One region of the Micromonospora sp. CPCC 206171 genome, then DNA from elsewhere that is predicted to be linked to it. Evidence: riboswitches for the same ligand, from Rfam matches in the RefSeq annotation. Region 1 holds a riboswitch; each other region holds the start of a gene.

Region 1 (4,542 bases):
GGCCTGCTGCGCACCGATTACCGGGGCTGCCGGTACGCGTTCGGCTACCCGGCCTGCCCGGACCTGGAGGACCGGGCGAAGATCGTGGAGCTGCTGGGCGCGGAGCGGATCGGGGTGCAGCTGTCCGAGGAGTTCCAGCTGGTGCCGGAGCAGGCGACGGACGCGATCGTGGTGCACCACCCGGAGGCGAACTACTTCAACGCCAAGTGATCGCCGCAGGTGTCCTGACCTGCGGCGGCCGGGGTTGTCAGGTGGAGATCGGCTTGACCGTGTTCCGCACCACGGAGCACAACGACACCGGCCCGAGCTGGGGCGGAACCGCGTTCCCCGCCCTCAGCGATCTGCCCGCCCTGCTGCGCGAGCCGTCCCGGGGTGAGGGAGCCCGTCCGGGGCTCACACGGGGGACAAGACAGCGTGAAACGTCGGTACCAGGCCACCAACGCCGTGGATCAGATCCGGGGCGTGGCCAGGCTGCCGGCGAGGTTGCCGCAGGTCACGGGAGGGCCGATCCAGGTTCCGCTTCAACGTCCGATGGCATTCATTGGTCCTGCCGTCTTCACGTGAACTCTCCATCCGCGGTTGCCTGCTCCTAGGTGCAGGATCGATAGCGGTGCGACGTCGAGTTGCCAGAAGGCTGTCGGCGGTGCCTGCAGGACGTTGATCACCGCGGCGCGGACCACTGCCGCGTGAGTGATCGCGGTGATTCGCTCGCATCGGGCGGTCTGTGCGTGAAGCCAGTGGCCGACGCGGTCGATGAACGCGGTGAGGTTTTCTCCCCCGTGTGGTGCGGCATCAGGGTCGGTGAGCCATTCCTGCAGGTCGTTCGGGTGTGCCGCGGCGACCTCGTCGAGCGTGCGACCGGTCCAGTCTCCGTAGTCGCAATCGGCGATCGCGGTTTCGATCGTCGGTCTCAGCCCCCATGCCATCGCGGTTTGGACAGCCGCCGCAGCGGGACTGCTCACGCAGCGGCTCTCGCCCTTGTGGGCGGGGGATTGGTTGGCCAGGGCGAGGGCGGCACGTCGGCCGCCCTCGTCCAGGTCCACGTTTCCGCCGCCGAAGGTGACCAGTCGTAGGGCACGGGTGGGCGCGTGGGCGACCAGCTGAAGCCTGGTCGTGGTCACGATCGGGCAGGAACGATCGTCTCAGGTGTGGGCTCGCTGCCGGTGGGCTTCTTGTGACTACCCTGCAGCAGCGCGGCGAAGGCAAGCCCGATGCCAGCCCACATCACCAGCTGGGTGCCAAGGGAGGCGAGACGGAAGTTCCACAGCAGTCCCGCCGGGAAGTCCGCGGGCACCTCGTTGAACGATGGCAGCATCAGGTAGCCGACCGTCACCGTGGCCAGGAAGCCAGCGAGAGCGGCGGCACAGCGTACCCATTGTGGTGTCCCGGCCCGCATGGATCGGTAGGCGAGGGCGCCGGCCCACACGGCGACCAGGCCGAGGATCACCATTGCCAGGTAGCTGCCGGTGCGCTGGTTGATCGTGTCGGGGTTACCAACCGCAGGTGGGTTGGCCGGATATTTGCCGAACGGCACGATCACAGCACCGAGCAGGGCCGCACCGGCCAGAGCGAGGGCGGCGTGGGCGTCGTGGCGGATCCGCAGCCGTCGCCGTAGCAGTGCGTACGCGATGGACAACAGGCCGCCCATGGCGACGCCGAACAATCCGGTGGCGAGGAACAGTCCAGCGCGTTGGCCTTCGCGGCTGACCAACTCGTCGGCGTGGTGGTCGTCGCCGGTCACCGGATCGGCGTGAACAGCCTGTTCCTCGATTGCGATCGCCGCCTCGACGCGGGGTTCACCGGCGACATAGGCGAAGGCCCCGGCGAGCAGGCCGGCGACCAACCCGGCAAGGAGACCACGCAGCAGCACAGCTGTGAAGGTAGGCATCGCGGCGGCGCTCAGTGGCACGGGACGCCGAGCAGGTGCCGGCCGTCGTGCATCAGTTCGTGCAGGTACATGCCGCTGCGCGAAACGGCCCCCTGGTCGAAGGCCACGAGGTACGTCAGGAGCAGCAGGACGGCGACGATGGTCAGCACCGCCCACACCATCCGGGGGGAGACGGCAGGATGAGTCAGCGGGCGAGCCGGAGTAGCACTGGACATGACGAGTCGACCTCCTGGGGATGGCGCGTCCCCTACGAAAGGACTGCGACGAAGGAGTGTCCTGACTCGCGACCTCGTCTCCATCATCGAAAGGAAGGCCGCTCACAGTGGCGCGACCGCACCGGATTCCCACCGGTTTCCCTCGCGACGCCGCAGATGGCGTCATGACCGTACCGACGCGATGCCGACCGGTCAACAAATACTTGGCAGGCGCAGCGGGCAAACTGCGGCGGGGGCGATGCACCAGGAAGGCAGCGTGAGTCTCGATGCAGGCCCGTTCCGCTTCTCGCCGATGACAGGTCCGTCCTGGCTGTTGAAGAATCGGCGGATGGGAGCGGCATCACTCCTGCGCTGATGCTGGCCACGATCGAGTATCTCGAGGGCACAGCTCGTCCGTGCCCAAGGAGTCGGCGTCTGCCGGAGAAAACCATCCCAAGAGTTGCCACGCTTGATCCGGACGATATCGCGGGCCGCTGTCCCGTCTTTCGCGCTCGGCCTCATCGTCCAGGCGCTGTGCGGCGCGGAGGAGTTCCCGCCCGAGCGGCAGATCCGCATCCTGGACGGCTACTCGTTGATTGCGACGGTTGATGCCGCACTCGACGGCGTCGGCTCGCCCATGGCCGGGGCGCGCCGGGGCAACAGGCGGGCGGCGGTGGCGCCGAGCAGCGCCAGGAGATACGTCGCGCCACACGCCGCGCTGGCCGGCACGGCGAGCTGCGCGGCCTCGTCGACCAGGTTCGCCTCGCCGAGGCTCTGGATGACGGCGAACAGGCCGCAGGCCAGGAGGATGACCTGTGCCATGACGATGTGGAACCACGCGCGCCGGATCGGCTCCCGGTCCACCAGCCCGGTGTACAGGACTGCGCAGACCGCCGCGGCGACGCCCCACGCCGTACCGGTCACGACCCGCGCCGCCGGGGTGTCGGGTAGGTCCATCAGGCCGGCGATGAGCAGCGCCAGCGGCATCCGGAACGACAGGCCGGACAGGAACGACTCTTCCAGGTCGGCCGGGCGCCGGCCGGCCGACGGCTCCGTCGCCCGCTTGAACGCGCCGACGAGCGAGAGCCCGACGCTGATTCCCGTGCCGACCAGCGCGCTCAGCAGGCTGGACAGGAGGATGGCGCGAGCGTTCAGGTCGGCGAGACCGAATGCCAGGACGAGCAGTTTGACCGCGACAACCACGACGTACACGATCGGCAGGCCGACCACGAAGGCGAGGATCGCCGTGAAGGTGGCCCCGCCGGTGTGCTCGTCGAGCAGCGCCCACAGCAGCACGCCGATGCCGTACACCACGGCCAGGCCCACCTCGCCGTGCCCGCCCAGCGCTTCGCCCACGAACCAGCCGAGCGCGCCCGGCACGGCGACGGCGAGCACGCCCAACGCGATCAGCATGCCGTCAGTGTGCGGCCGCCTGTCGAGCCGCGTGTCACCCCTGGCTCGGGTGAGAGCCATTCGTTGACTCCGACGACGTGGAGTGCGGCCTCGTAGCGCACGGGCCAGCTTGTCGAACCTGGTGGCCACGGCCCGGTGGCGTTTGGGTTGGGTGAACTGCGTGCGGCCAGCCAAGCCGATGGTCCGGCCTGCTGGCGACCTCCGGCCGGCATCGGCCGGGTCGGCCCGCCACACGAGGTGGGGCCTCAGTGTCGGCTGTCACGGTGGTGCAGCCACAGCGCGATGAGAACAGTGGGCAGGCCGAGGAACATAGCGATCAGATGGGCGGCCCATGCCCATGGAGCGAGGCGGGCCCCGTCCATCCCTGCATGGTCGATGAGCAGCGCCCAACCACAGGCGATGAACAGCAGTCCCATCGCGACGGCACCCACCCGTAGCAGAGCCATCGAACGTCGGACAGCGGCCGTCACCAATACGAGCGTCACTGTCGCCGGCACGCCCAACAACACGCTCGCCTGGCTCCAGTCGATGCCCGGAGGGGCGGAGGTGCCGATACGAAGATCGGCATCAGCCAAGGCCCAGCTCCAACCGGCCGCGACGTTGGCAAGGCTGAGAATGGCGCCTGCCTCCATCAACCAGACGGCTCGCACGGCGGCAGCATAACGGCGTCACATGCCCTTCGGGTGACTGATCGAGTGACGACCGGTGCAATGCCGCCGGCGACTTTCGACCTCGGTGACGAGAAGCGTCTCGCGCCGTGGTTCGGCCCGGCGAGTACGCCGCCGTCGGGGTCGATGACGGCGGTGAACCCGGGCGCGAGTTGCTCGCCCGCCTGCCGGCAACGTTGCCAGGTGACGCCCGCACATCCGCCGGCCCGGCCCGGACCGACTGATCCTGGGCCGGGCCGGATTCGTCCGCTGATCAGTTGAACGCGGCGGCGAACATGCCGGGCTCGTAGGAACCCCCCTGCTGGTGCACGATCACCGCGAGCCGGTTGGCCGCGTTGATCACGGCGACCAGGGAGACCAGCGCGGCGATCTGGTCGTC
Region 2 (4,542 bases), on a different contig from region 1:
CCCCGGAGAGGGTTTCCCGCTTGAAGACGTTGGAGACCAGCGGCTCGACGCACTCGGCGCAGCCGGCGATCGAGGCGATGGTGGCCGTCGGCGCGATCGCCACCAGCAGCGAGTTGCGCAGCCCGTGTCGGGCCACCTTCTCCCGCAGCGCCGCCCACGCCTCCGGCCGGGTGGGCCGGGCGTCCGGCCAGTGGTCCGGGTGCAGCACCCCGCCGGCCGCCCGGGTCAGCGGGTACGCCGGGTGCGCGCCGCGCTCCGCCGCCAGGTCGGCAGAGGCGTCGTACGCGGCCAGGGCGATCTCCTCGGCGATCCGGGTGGACAGCGCCAGCGCCGCCGGCGAGTCGAACGGCAGGCGCAGCGCGGCGAAGACGTCGGCCAGCCCCATCACGCCCAGCCCCAGCGGCCGCCACCGCCGGTGCGCGGTGGCCGCCTGCTCGGTGGGGAACCAGTTCCGGTCGATCGCCCGGTCCAACGCCCCGACCGCCAGCCGGACCGTCGTGGCGAGCCTGGCGAAGTCCACGACACCGTCGACGAGGTGGGCGGCCAGGTTGACCGAGCCGAGCGTGCAGACGGCCGTCTCGTCGTCGCTGGTCACCTCCAGGATCTCGGTGCACAGGTTGGAGTGGTGCACCACGCCGCCGCCCGCGCCGACCTGGTTGCAGGTGCGGTTCGCCGCGTCCTTGAAGGTCATCCAGCCGTTGCCGGTCTGCGCCAGGGTGCGCATCATCCGGCCGTACAGCGTGCGGGCCGGCAGCGTCCGCACCGCCTTGCCGGCCGCCTCCGCCGCCCGGTACGCGGCGTCGAACTCCGCGCCCCACAGGTCGGCCAGCTCCGGCACCTCCTTCGGGTCGAACAGCGACCAGTCGGCGTCCGCCTCGACCCGGCGCATGAACTCGTCCGGCACCCAGTTGGCCAGGTTCAGGTTGTGCGTACGCCGGGCCTCGTCGCCGGTGTTGTCCTTCAGCTCCAGGAACTCCTCGATGTCGGCGTGCCAGGTGTCCAGGTAGACGCAGGCCGCGCCCTTGCGCCGGCCGCCCTGGTTGACCGCCGCGACGCTGGCGTCGAGGGTGCGCAGCCAGGGCACGATGCCGTTGGAGCGGCCGTTGGTGCCCCGGATCAGCGACCCCCGCGAGCGCACCCGGGACCACGAGATGCCGATCCCACCGGCGAACTTGGACAGCTTCGCCACCTGGGTGTAGCGCTCGTAGATCGAGTCCAGCTGGTCCCGAGGCGAGTCGACCAGGAAGCAGGAGGAGAGCTGCTGGTGCCGGGCGCCGGCGTTGAACAGCGTCGGCGAGCTGGGCAGGTAGGCCAGCCGGGACATCAGCCGGTACAGCTCGCCGGCCTGCTCCACGGTGTCGGACAGGCCGGTGGCCACCCGCAGCCAGAAGTGCTGCGGCCGTTCCAGCACCGCCCGGCTGCGCGGATGACGCAGCAGATAGCGGTCGTGCAGGGTGCGCAGTCCGAAGTACTCGAAGACGTCGTCGCCGGCGTGGTCGACCAGGGCGTCGAGGGCGGCCGCGTGCGTCGCGACGAAGCCGGCGAAGCCCGCGTCCAGCAACCCTTCGGCGTACGCGGCGGCGACGCTGTCGCTGAAGCTGTCGATGCCCTGGCCGGTGGTCTCGTCGGCGATCCGCCCGGCGAGCAGGCGGGCGGCCAGCCGGGCGTACCCGGGCTCCTCGGCGCTGAGCCCGGCCGCCGCCGCGATGGCCAGCCCGGTCAGCTCGTCGGTGTCCGCGCCGGCGGTGCGCCCCGAGGAGACCAGGGCGAGAATCCGCTCCGGGTCGGTGTCGGGCAGGTCGTGGTGGTGTCGGTGCAGCAGGTCCCGCAGTGCCCCGACCGGGGGTGGGGCGATGGTGGATGACGCCGTCACGTGCTCTCCTGGGTGGTCGGTGTGGACCGCGGGAGGGCACGACGGCACGCCGGATCGCCGCCGGTCGGTGTGCCGGCGATGCTCCGTACGGCTCGACGGCCCTCCCACGAGGCCCCGAGGTGGTCCGCGCGCCCGGTGGGCACGCCCTGCTGGCAGGTCTTCGGACTCGCGGGCAGACGCGTCCGGCGCGTTCGCCTACTGGCCGTCGCTTCCCGGGCCCCGTCGGGCCCAGTGCTCGTGACGGCGGTCGTTCCCGCTCACCGCTGCGGGGCAGTCCCGGATTCGCACCGGGTTCCCTGTTCGGCGCGACGCCTGGCGGACGTCGACGCCTGGCGGACCCTCGGGGGGTCACACCAGCAGTGAAAGTGATCCTAGATGTAGTGGGTGGCAAAAAGCCAACACACCATATGGTGTGGGCGTGTCGCGCCGGCGAGAAATTCCGAGCCACGTACAACCTGGACGGTGGCCGACCCCGTCAGCGCGGTGGATGGTCACGGACGGACATGACGGCTGTCGGCCGCCGCCACCCAGGCAAGGGGATTGAATATAGAACTTTGTTTACAGTAAGGTCTCGCCTGCGGTATATCCAAGGGACTCGATGCTCTGCTTCCGTCGTGTCCACGACCCTGCCGAAAGGTGGCCCCCACCATGTTCAGAAGACGCCTGATGGCAATCATCGCGACGGTCGGCGTGGCCGTCGCGGGTGCCGCTGCGGCGCTGCTGCCGACCACGCCGTCGGCTGCGGCCGAAGCCTGCGCGGCGCCGTACAACAACAGTGCGGTCTACACCGCTTCCATGCGCGTCTCGCACCAGGGCCGGAACTGGACCGCGAAGTGGTGGACGCAGTACGAGACGCCCAGCACCGGTGGCTCCGGAGTGTGGCAGGACAACGGTCCCTGCGGTGCAGGCGGTGGTGGCGGAGGCGGCGGCACCTGCAACTACCCGAACTGGACGGCGGGCACCTTCTACCCGGCCGGCTCGATCGTGCGCTACACCAACGGCAACCACTACCGGGCGAAGCACGAGAATCCCGGGTACGACCCGGTCATCAGCACCTGGTACTGGGAGCCGTACACCTGCTCCGGCGGGGGCGGCACCACTCCGCCTCCGGGTGGCGGCACCAACGGGTTCCCGGTCAGCGAGGCGCAGTACAACCAGATGTTCCCGCTGCGCATCCCGTTCTACTCGTACGCCGGGCTGATCGACGCGGCCCGCAAGTATCCGGCGTTCACCGGCACCGGCGATGCCACCGCGCGCAAGCGTGAGGCGGCGGCGTTTCTTGCCAACATCGACCATGAGTCGGGCCAGCTGCGCTACGTCGAGGAGCAGAACCAGGCGAACTGGCCGCTGTACTGCGACCGCTCCCAGCCCTACGGCTGCCCGGCGGGCCAGTCGGCCTACCACGGTCGGGGCCCGATCCAGCTGAGCTGGAACTTCAACTACAAGGCCGCCGGTGACGCGCTGGGGATCGACCTGCTGAACAACCCGGACCGGGTCAAGAACGAGTCGTCGGTGGCGTGGCAGACCGGCGTCTGGTATTGGATGACCCAGAACGGTCCGAACAGCCAGCCCGCGCACTCGGCGATTCTCGGCTCACAGGGCTTCGGCGGCACCATCCGCAGCATCAACGGCGCCCTGGAGTGCGACGGCCGCAACCCGGCCACCGTGCAGAACCGGGTCACCACCTACCAGCGGTTCGCGCAGATCCTGGGCGTGGACCCGGGCGTCAATCTGTACTGCTGACATCCAGCGGGGGTGCGGCCCTGGGCCGTACCCCCGCTGTGGCCACCTCCACCCCGAGGTCGACGACTGGCGCTGAGTGGACCGGGCGGCGGAATTCGTCCCCGTCGCCCGGTTTGCGCCCGCATCTGCCGGGAAGTCGGGGAACGTGCGAGCGCTGATGAACAAGATCGAGCAGAACGCCGCGCTGGACCCGGTCGGCGACCGGCTCCAGCGGGCCGTCCAGTCGACCCTGCGCGGGCAGCGGGTCCGTGACCTGCTGCACGGCGTCTGGCTGGGCCATCCGCTGCACCCGGCGATGGTGCAGGTGCCGGTGGGCGCCTGGATCAGCGCCGCCGTGCTGGACCTGCTGCCCGGCCAGCGCAAGGCCGCGACCACCCTGGTCGGGCTGGGCACGGTGAGCGCCCTCCCGGCCGCCGTCGCCGGGCTGAACGACTGGGCCGCCCTGGCCCGGGACCAGCGCCGCGTCGGGCTGGTGCACGCCGCCTCCAACTCCGTCGCGCTGGTGTTCTACGCCAGCTCGCTCGCCGCCCGGATGCGCGGCCGGCACGGCATGGGGCGGGCGCTGGCGTACCTGGGGCTGAGCGCGGCCAGCACCGGGGCGTACATCGGCGGGCACCTGGCGTACAAGCAGGGCGCCCAGGTCAGCCAGAGCATCTCCGAGCTGCACCGGATGACCGACGAATGGAAGGCCATCGCCGACCTGGCGACGCTGCCGCAGCGCGAGTTGATCACCCGCGAGGTGGACGACGTCTCGGTGATCCTCTACCGGCACGGCGACGACGTCACCGTGATGCTGGAGCGCTGCCCGCACCAGAGCGGCCCGCTCGGCGAGGGTGACGTGCAGGAGATCGGCGGCCATACCTGCGTGGTCTGCCCGTGGCACGGCTCCGCGTTCCGGCTCAACGGCGGCGAGGTCGTGCACGGCC
Region 3 (4,542 bases), on a different contig from region 1:
GCAGATGCGGGTGACCGACGGTGTCTGGGCGGTCGGCGACGTCACCGGTGAGGGAGCCTTCACCCACATCGCGATGTACCAGGCGGCGATCGTCATCGCCGACGTGCTGGACCGCACCCGGCACGCCGCCGGCGGCCCCGACCCGAGCGGGACGGCCAGCGTGGTGGGCGGTGCGATGGGCGCGGCCAGCGCGGTCGGCGGCGCGATGACCGCGACGGGCCCGAGCGGTGCCGCCGGTACCCTGCCCCGCGCCGACTACCGGGCGCTGCCCCGGGTCACCTTCACCGATCCGGAGGTCGGTGCGGTCGGGCTCACCGAGCACCAGGCCCGCCAGCGCGGCATCAACGTGCAGGTCGGCTTCGCCCAGCTGTCGTCGTCCGCCCGGGGTTGGATCCACAAGGCCGGCAACGAGGGCTTCATCAAGCTCGTCGCGGACGCCGACCAGGGCGTGCTGGTCGGCGCGACCTCGGTCGGCCCGGCCGGCGGCGAGGTGCTGTCGGCGCTGGTGGTGGCGGTGCACGCGGCGGTGCCGTTGAGCCACCTCCGGCACATGATCTACGCGTACCCGACGTTCCACCGGGCGATCGAGGACGCCCTGCGCGACCTCAGCTGACGGTGCCGTGGCGGCCGGCGCCGGCGGCGAACCGAGCCGCGCCGGCCACCGCGTCCGTGTCCAGCGACCGCACGCCGTACGCCAACTCGGTGGCGAGCGCCTCCGGCTCGGCCAGGCCGGCGGTGGCGAGCACCGACGCGCGGTCGTTGCGCAGGCAGGTCTGGGGATGGCGGGCGATCTCGGCGGCCAACCGCTCGGCCTCCGCCCGCGCCTCACCCGGCGCGACCAACCGGTTGACCAACCCCATCGCGTACGCCTCCTCGGCGGGCACCGGGCGGCCGGTGAGGATCAGGTCCATCGCCCGGCTCTCCCCGATCAACCTCGGCAGCCGGACCGTCCCGCCGTCGATCAGCGGTACGCCCCAGCGCCGGCAGAACACCCCGAGCACCGCGTCGGACTCGGCGACCCGCAGGTCGCACCAGAGCGCCAGTTCCAGGCCGCCCGCCACGGCGTACCCGGAGATCGCGGCGACGACCGGCTTGGACAGCGACATCCGGGTCGGACCCATTGGACCGTCGCCGTCCGGCTCGACCCGGTTGCCGCTGGGCGTACCGATCGCCTTGAGATCGGCGCCGGAGCAGAACGTGCCGCCGGCGCCCCAGAGCACCGCGACCCGGGCCTCCGGATCTGCCTCGAAGGCGCGGAACGCGTCGGCGAGCGCCCGCGCGGTGGGACCGTCGACGGCGTTGCGCGACGCCGCCCGGTCGAGGATCACCGTGGTCACCGGTCCGTCGTGCGTGACGTGTACGGCCATCGGCACAGCATGCCGCCCGGCGGCGCCGGCGCGCCAGGGCGTGCCGGCGCCCGATGGGTCAGTGGCTGCAGGTGGTGTCGAGCGCCTTCAGGGTCGGTTCCAGGTCCGGCGCCTCGACCTTGGTGGCGTTCGGGCCGGTCAGCCGCTTCTCGATCGCGCCGGCCAGGTTCTCCACCGCCGTGCGCACCTGCGGGTCGGCGGCGCGGGCGGCCTCCTTGCGCAGCCCTTCCGCCATCGCCGTGTAGTGGGCGCGGACCTTCTCGCCGGCCTCCTTGGCGCTGACCGGCTTGTCGATGGCCGCGATGGCGTCGTCGGCCATCCCGACGAAGTGCTCCTTGGCCACCGCGAGCGCCGCGTCGCAGACCTGCTTGCTGTTCGCGGCGACGTCGACCGTCGGGCTGGGCGCGCCGGTCGCCGACGAGGCGGCGGCCGGAGTCTTCTCCTGTTCCGCCGGCTGGCAGCCGGCCGCGACTCCGGCGGCGACGACCAGGCTCAGCACGGTACGGACGACGCGGGCAGGGCGGTTCGTCATGGTGGTTCCCCCGTGGTGGTGTGTCTTCCCGGCGGTCGGATCGACCCGGGAGCCCGTCCCTCTAGGGCGCGGCAACCCGGGTGCGCATGCCCGTTCCGCCGTGCCGGGCCGGTAGCATCGCCGACGGCAACGATCATGCGAGGTGCCCCGCGTGCGCGGGGAGAATCGGGAAGCCGGTGCGAGTCCGGCACGGGCCCGCCGCGGTGACCGGGGAGCCACCGTCCACGCGCGAGAGCGCAGCCACTGGCCGTACGGCTGGGAAGGCGGGCGGCCAGGCGTCGATCCGGGAGTCCGAAGACCGGCCTCGCGTCGACCGCCCACCCGTCCGGGGTGGGCTTGCGCAGCGGGAGCCTGCCGTGGACCTCTACACCGCCATCCACCGTCGCCGTGACGTCCGGGCCGAGTTCACCGGGGCGCCGGTGCCGGACGACACCCTGCACCGCGTCCTCGACGCCGCGCACGCGGCGCCCAGCGTCGGCTACTCGCAGCCGTGGGACTTCGTCCTGGTCCGGGACGCCGGGCTGCGCCGCCGCTTCCACGAGCACGTCCGGACGGAACGGGACACCTTCGCGGCCACCCTCTCCGGCGAGGCGGCGGCACGGTTCGCCCGCATCAAGATCGACGGCGTGTTGGAGTCGACCATGTCGATCGTGGTGACCTACGACCCGTCGCGGGGCGGCCCGGCCGTGCTGGGCCGGCACGCCATCGCCGACGCCGGCCTCTACTCGGTCTGCCTGGCCATCCAGAACCTCTGGCTGGCCGCCACCGCCGAGGGTCTCGGCGTCGGGTGGGTCTCCTTCTACCGGGAGCCGTTCCTGGCCGACCTGCTGGGCATTCCCGCCGGCATCCGGCCGGTGGCCTGGCTCTGCGTGGGGCCGGTGACGCACCTGGAGCAGGTGCCCGACCTGGCCCGGCACGGCTGGCGGCAGAAGCGCCCGCTGGCCGAGGCCCTGCACACCGATCGCTGGGTGGGCGGTCGCTGACCCGTCGCGAACTGTGTGAAGAGTTGTCGTCGTCCCAGCGACGACAACTCTTCACGCCACGCTGACCGCGGCCAGGCCGAGCCAGTCCGCCAGCGCCGCCAGCTCGGCGTCCACCGCCGCGGTGACGTCGGGGTCGAACGGGACGTCCTGGTGGATCGCGTGCACCCGCAGGATTCCGGCGCGGTGGTCGGCCGTGGCGTCCACCTTGCCGACGAGGCGGTCGTGGTGCAGCACGGGCAGTGCGAAGTAGCCCCAGCGGCGCTTCGCCTTCGGCAGGTACATCTCCAGGACGTACTCGAAGTCGAAGAGCTCCCGGGTCCGCTTCCGGTCGTGGATCAGCCGGTCGAACGGCGACAGCAGCGCGGTACGGCCGGCGAACGGCTGACCGAGGGCCGCCGGGTCGACCCGCCACCCGCCGGCGGTGCCCTCGACCTGCGCCGGTTCACCGGCCTCCCCGACGACCGCCGCCCGGGCGATGCCCAGCGAACGCAACCGCCGTGCGTCGCGCGTCCGCCGGGCCTCGTCCGCCGGAAGGGCCGTCGTGCCGGCCGGGTAGACCCGCTCGGCCAGGTCCCACCGGCGTTGCCGGCCGACCCGGTCGAAGACGGCGATCTCGCCCCGGGCGGCGAGGATCTCCAGCAGCTGGGTGACGTTGCGGTTGTTCGTCCAACCGGTCGACGGCCACGGCACCTCGCTGCGGTCCGGCACCTCCCGCGAGAGCAGCGGCCCGGAGTCGCGCAGCAGGTCGAGCACGAACCGGTGGAAGGTGGCGTTCGCCGCCAGCCAGGCGTGCTTGCGCGAACCCTCCGGCGGCCACGCCGCCATCTCGGCGAGGTGCAGCCCCAGGTCCGCCGTCGGCCACACCATGGCCTTGTGCTCGAACAGGGTGCGGTCCCGCTCCACCGCCTGTCGCAGGTCCTCCGGCCGGTACCCGGCGCCCAGCCGCGTCCACGCGACGAGATCGGCGCTGGGCGCCACGGCGGCCGTCGGATCCAGTTGCAGGAACGTCAACCTGGTGACCACGGTCAGCAGGTCCGGCGGGCGGTGCGCGTCCAGCAGTTGGGCGCGCACCGCGATCCGCCGGGCGTCGAGGAGATCGAGCCGGTGGACAGGCATGGGCCGAGGCTATGGGCCCTCAGAAGTCGTCGTCCAGGCTGACCTCACCGCCGACCGCCACCTGGTACGCGGACACCCGGCGCTCGAAGAAGTTGGTCAGCTCCTGCACGTCCTGCAACTCCATGAACGGGAACGGGTTCGTCGACCCGTACGCGGGCGGCAGGCCGAGCCGGGCGAGCCGCGCGTCCGCCACGTACTGCAGGTAGCGGCGCATGTCGGCGGTGTTCATGCCCGGCAGGCCGTCCCCGCAGAGGTCCCGGGCGAAGGCCAGCTCGGCGGTCACCGCCTCGTCCAGCATGGCCCGCACCTCGTCCGCCATCGCCTCGTCGAACAGCGACGGCTCCTCGGCGCGGACGGTGTCGACCACCGAGAAGGCGAACTCCATGTGCATCGACTCGTCGCGGAACACCCAGTTGGTGCCGGTGGCCAGCCCGGAGAGCAGCCCACGCGAGCGCAGCCAGTAGACGTAGGCGAAGGCGCCGTAGAAGAACAGCCCCTCCACGCACGCCGCGAAGCAGATCAGGTTGAGCAGGAAGGCCCGCCG

What was found. A riboswitch is a leader RNA that binds a small molecule or an ion and turns the genes downstream of it on or off. The one in region 1 is predicted to bind cobalamin.
Region 2: another riboswitch for cobalamin. It lies ahead of V6U89_RS17820 (ribonucleoside-diphosphate reductase subunit alpha); the one in region 1 lies ahead of V6U89_RS19525 (CbtB domain-containing protein).
Region 3: another riboswitch for cobalamin. It lies ahead of bluB (5,6-dimethylbenzimidazole synthase); the one in region 1 lies ahead of V6U89_RS19525 (CbtB domain-containing protein).

The regions. Positions count from the first base shown of each region.
Region 1 covers NZ_JBAKHT010000017.1:20,696-25,237, reverse strand. Annotated here, with positions in the region: gene metH (methionine synthase) at 1-210, shown strand, start outside; gene V6U89_RS19535 (histidine phosphatase family protein) at 522-1,121, opposite strand; gene V6U89_RS19530 (CbtA family protein) at 1,118-1,870, opposite strand; gene V6U89_RS19525 (CbtB domain-containing protein) at 1,900-2,037, opposite strand; cobalamin riboswitch at 2,137-2,285, opposite strand; gene V6U89_RS19520 (hypothetical protein) at 2,668-3,495, opposite strand; gene V6U89_RS19515 (hypothetical protein) at 3,741-4,145, opposite strand; gene V6U89_RS19510 (carboxymuconolactone decarboxylase family protein) at 4,417-4,542, opposite strand, start outside.
Region 2 covers NZ_JBAKHT010000014.1:115,901-120,442, forward strand. Annotated here, with positions in the region: gene V6U89_RS17820 (ribonucleoside-diphosphate reductase subunit alpha) at 1-1,873, opposite strand, end outside; cobalamin riboswitch at 2,028-2,171, opposite strand; gene V6U89_RS17825 (glycoside hydrolase family 19 protein) at 2,522-3,616, shown strand; gene V6U89_RS17830 (Rieske 2Fe-2S domain-containing protein) at 3,774-4,542, shown strand, end outside.
Region 3 covers NZ_JBAKHT010000014.1:110,398-114,939, forward strand. Annotated here, with positions in the region: gene V6U89_RS17790 (dihydrolipoyl dehydrogenase family protein) at 1-613, shown strand, start outside; gene V6U89_RS17795 (crotonase/enoyl-CoA hydratase family protein) at 606-1,367, opposite strand; gene V6U89_RS17800 (hypothetical protein) at 1,426-1,899, opposite strand; cobalamin riboswitch at 2,023-2,220, shown strand; gene bluB (5,6-dimethylbenzimidazole synthase) at 2,256-2,882, shown strand; gene V6U89_RS17810 (DNA glycosylase AlkZ-like family protein) at 2,934-3,998, opposite strand; gene V6U89_RS17815 (ribonucleotide-diphosphate reductase subunit beta) at 4,018-4,542, opposite strand, start outside.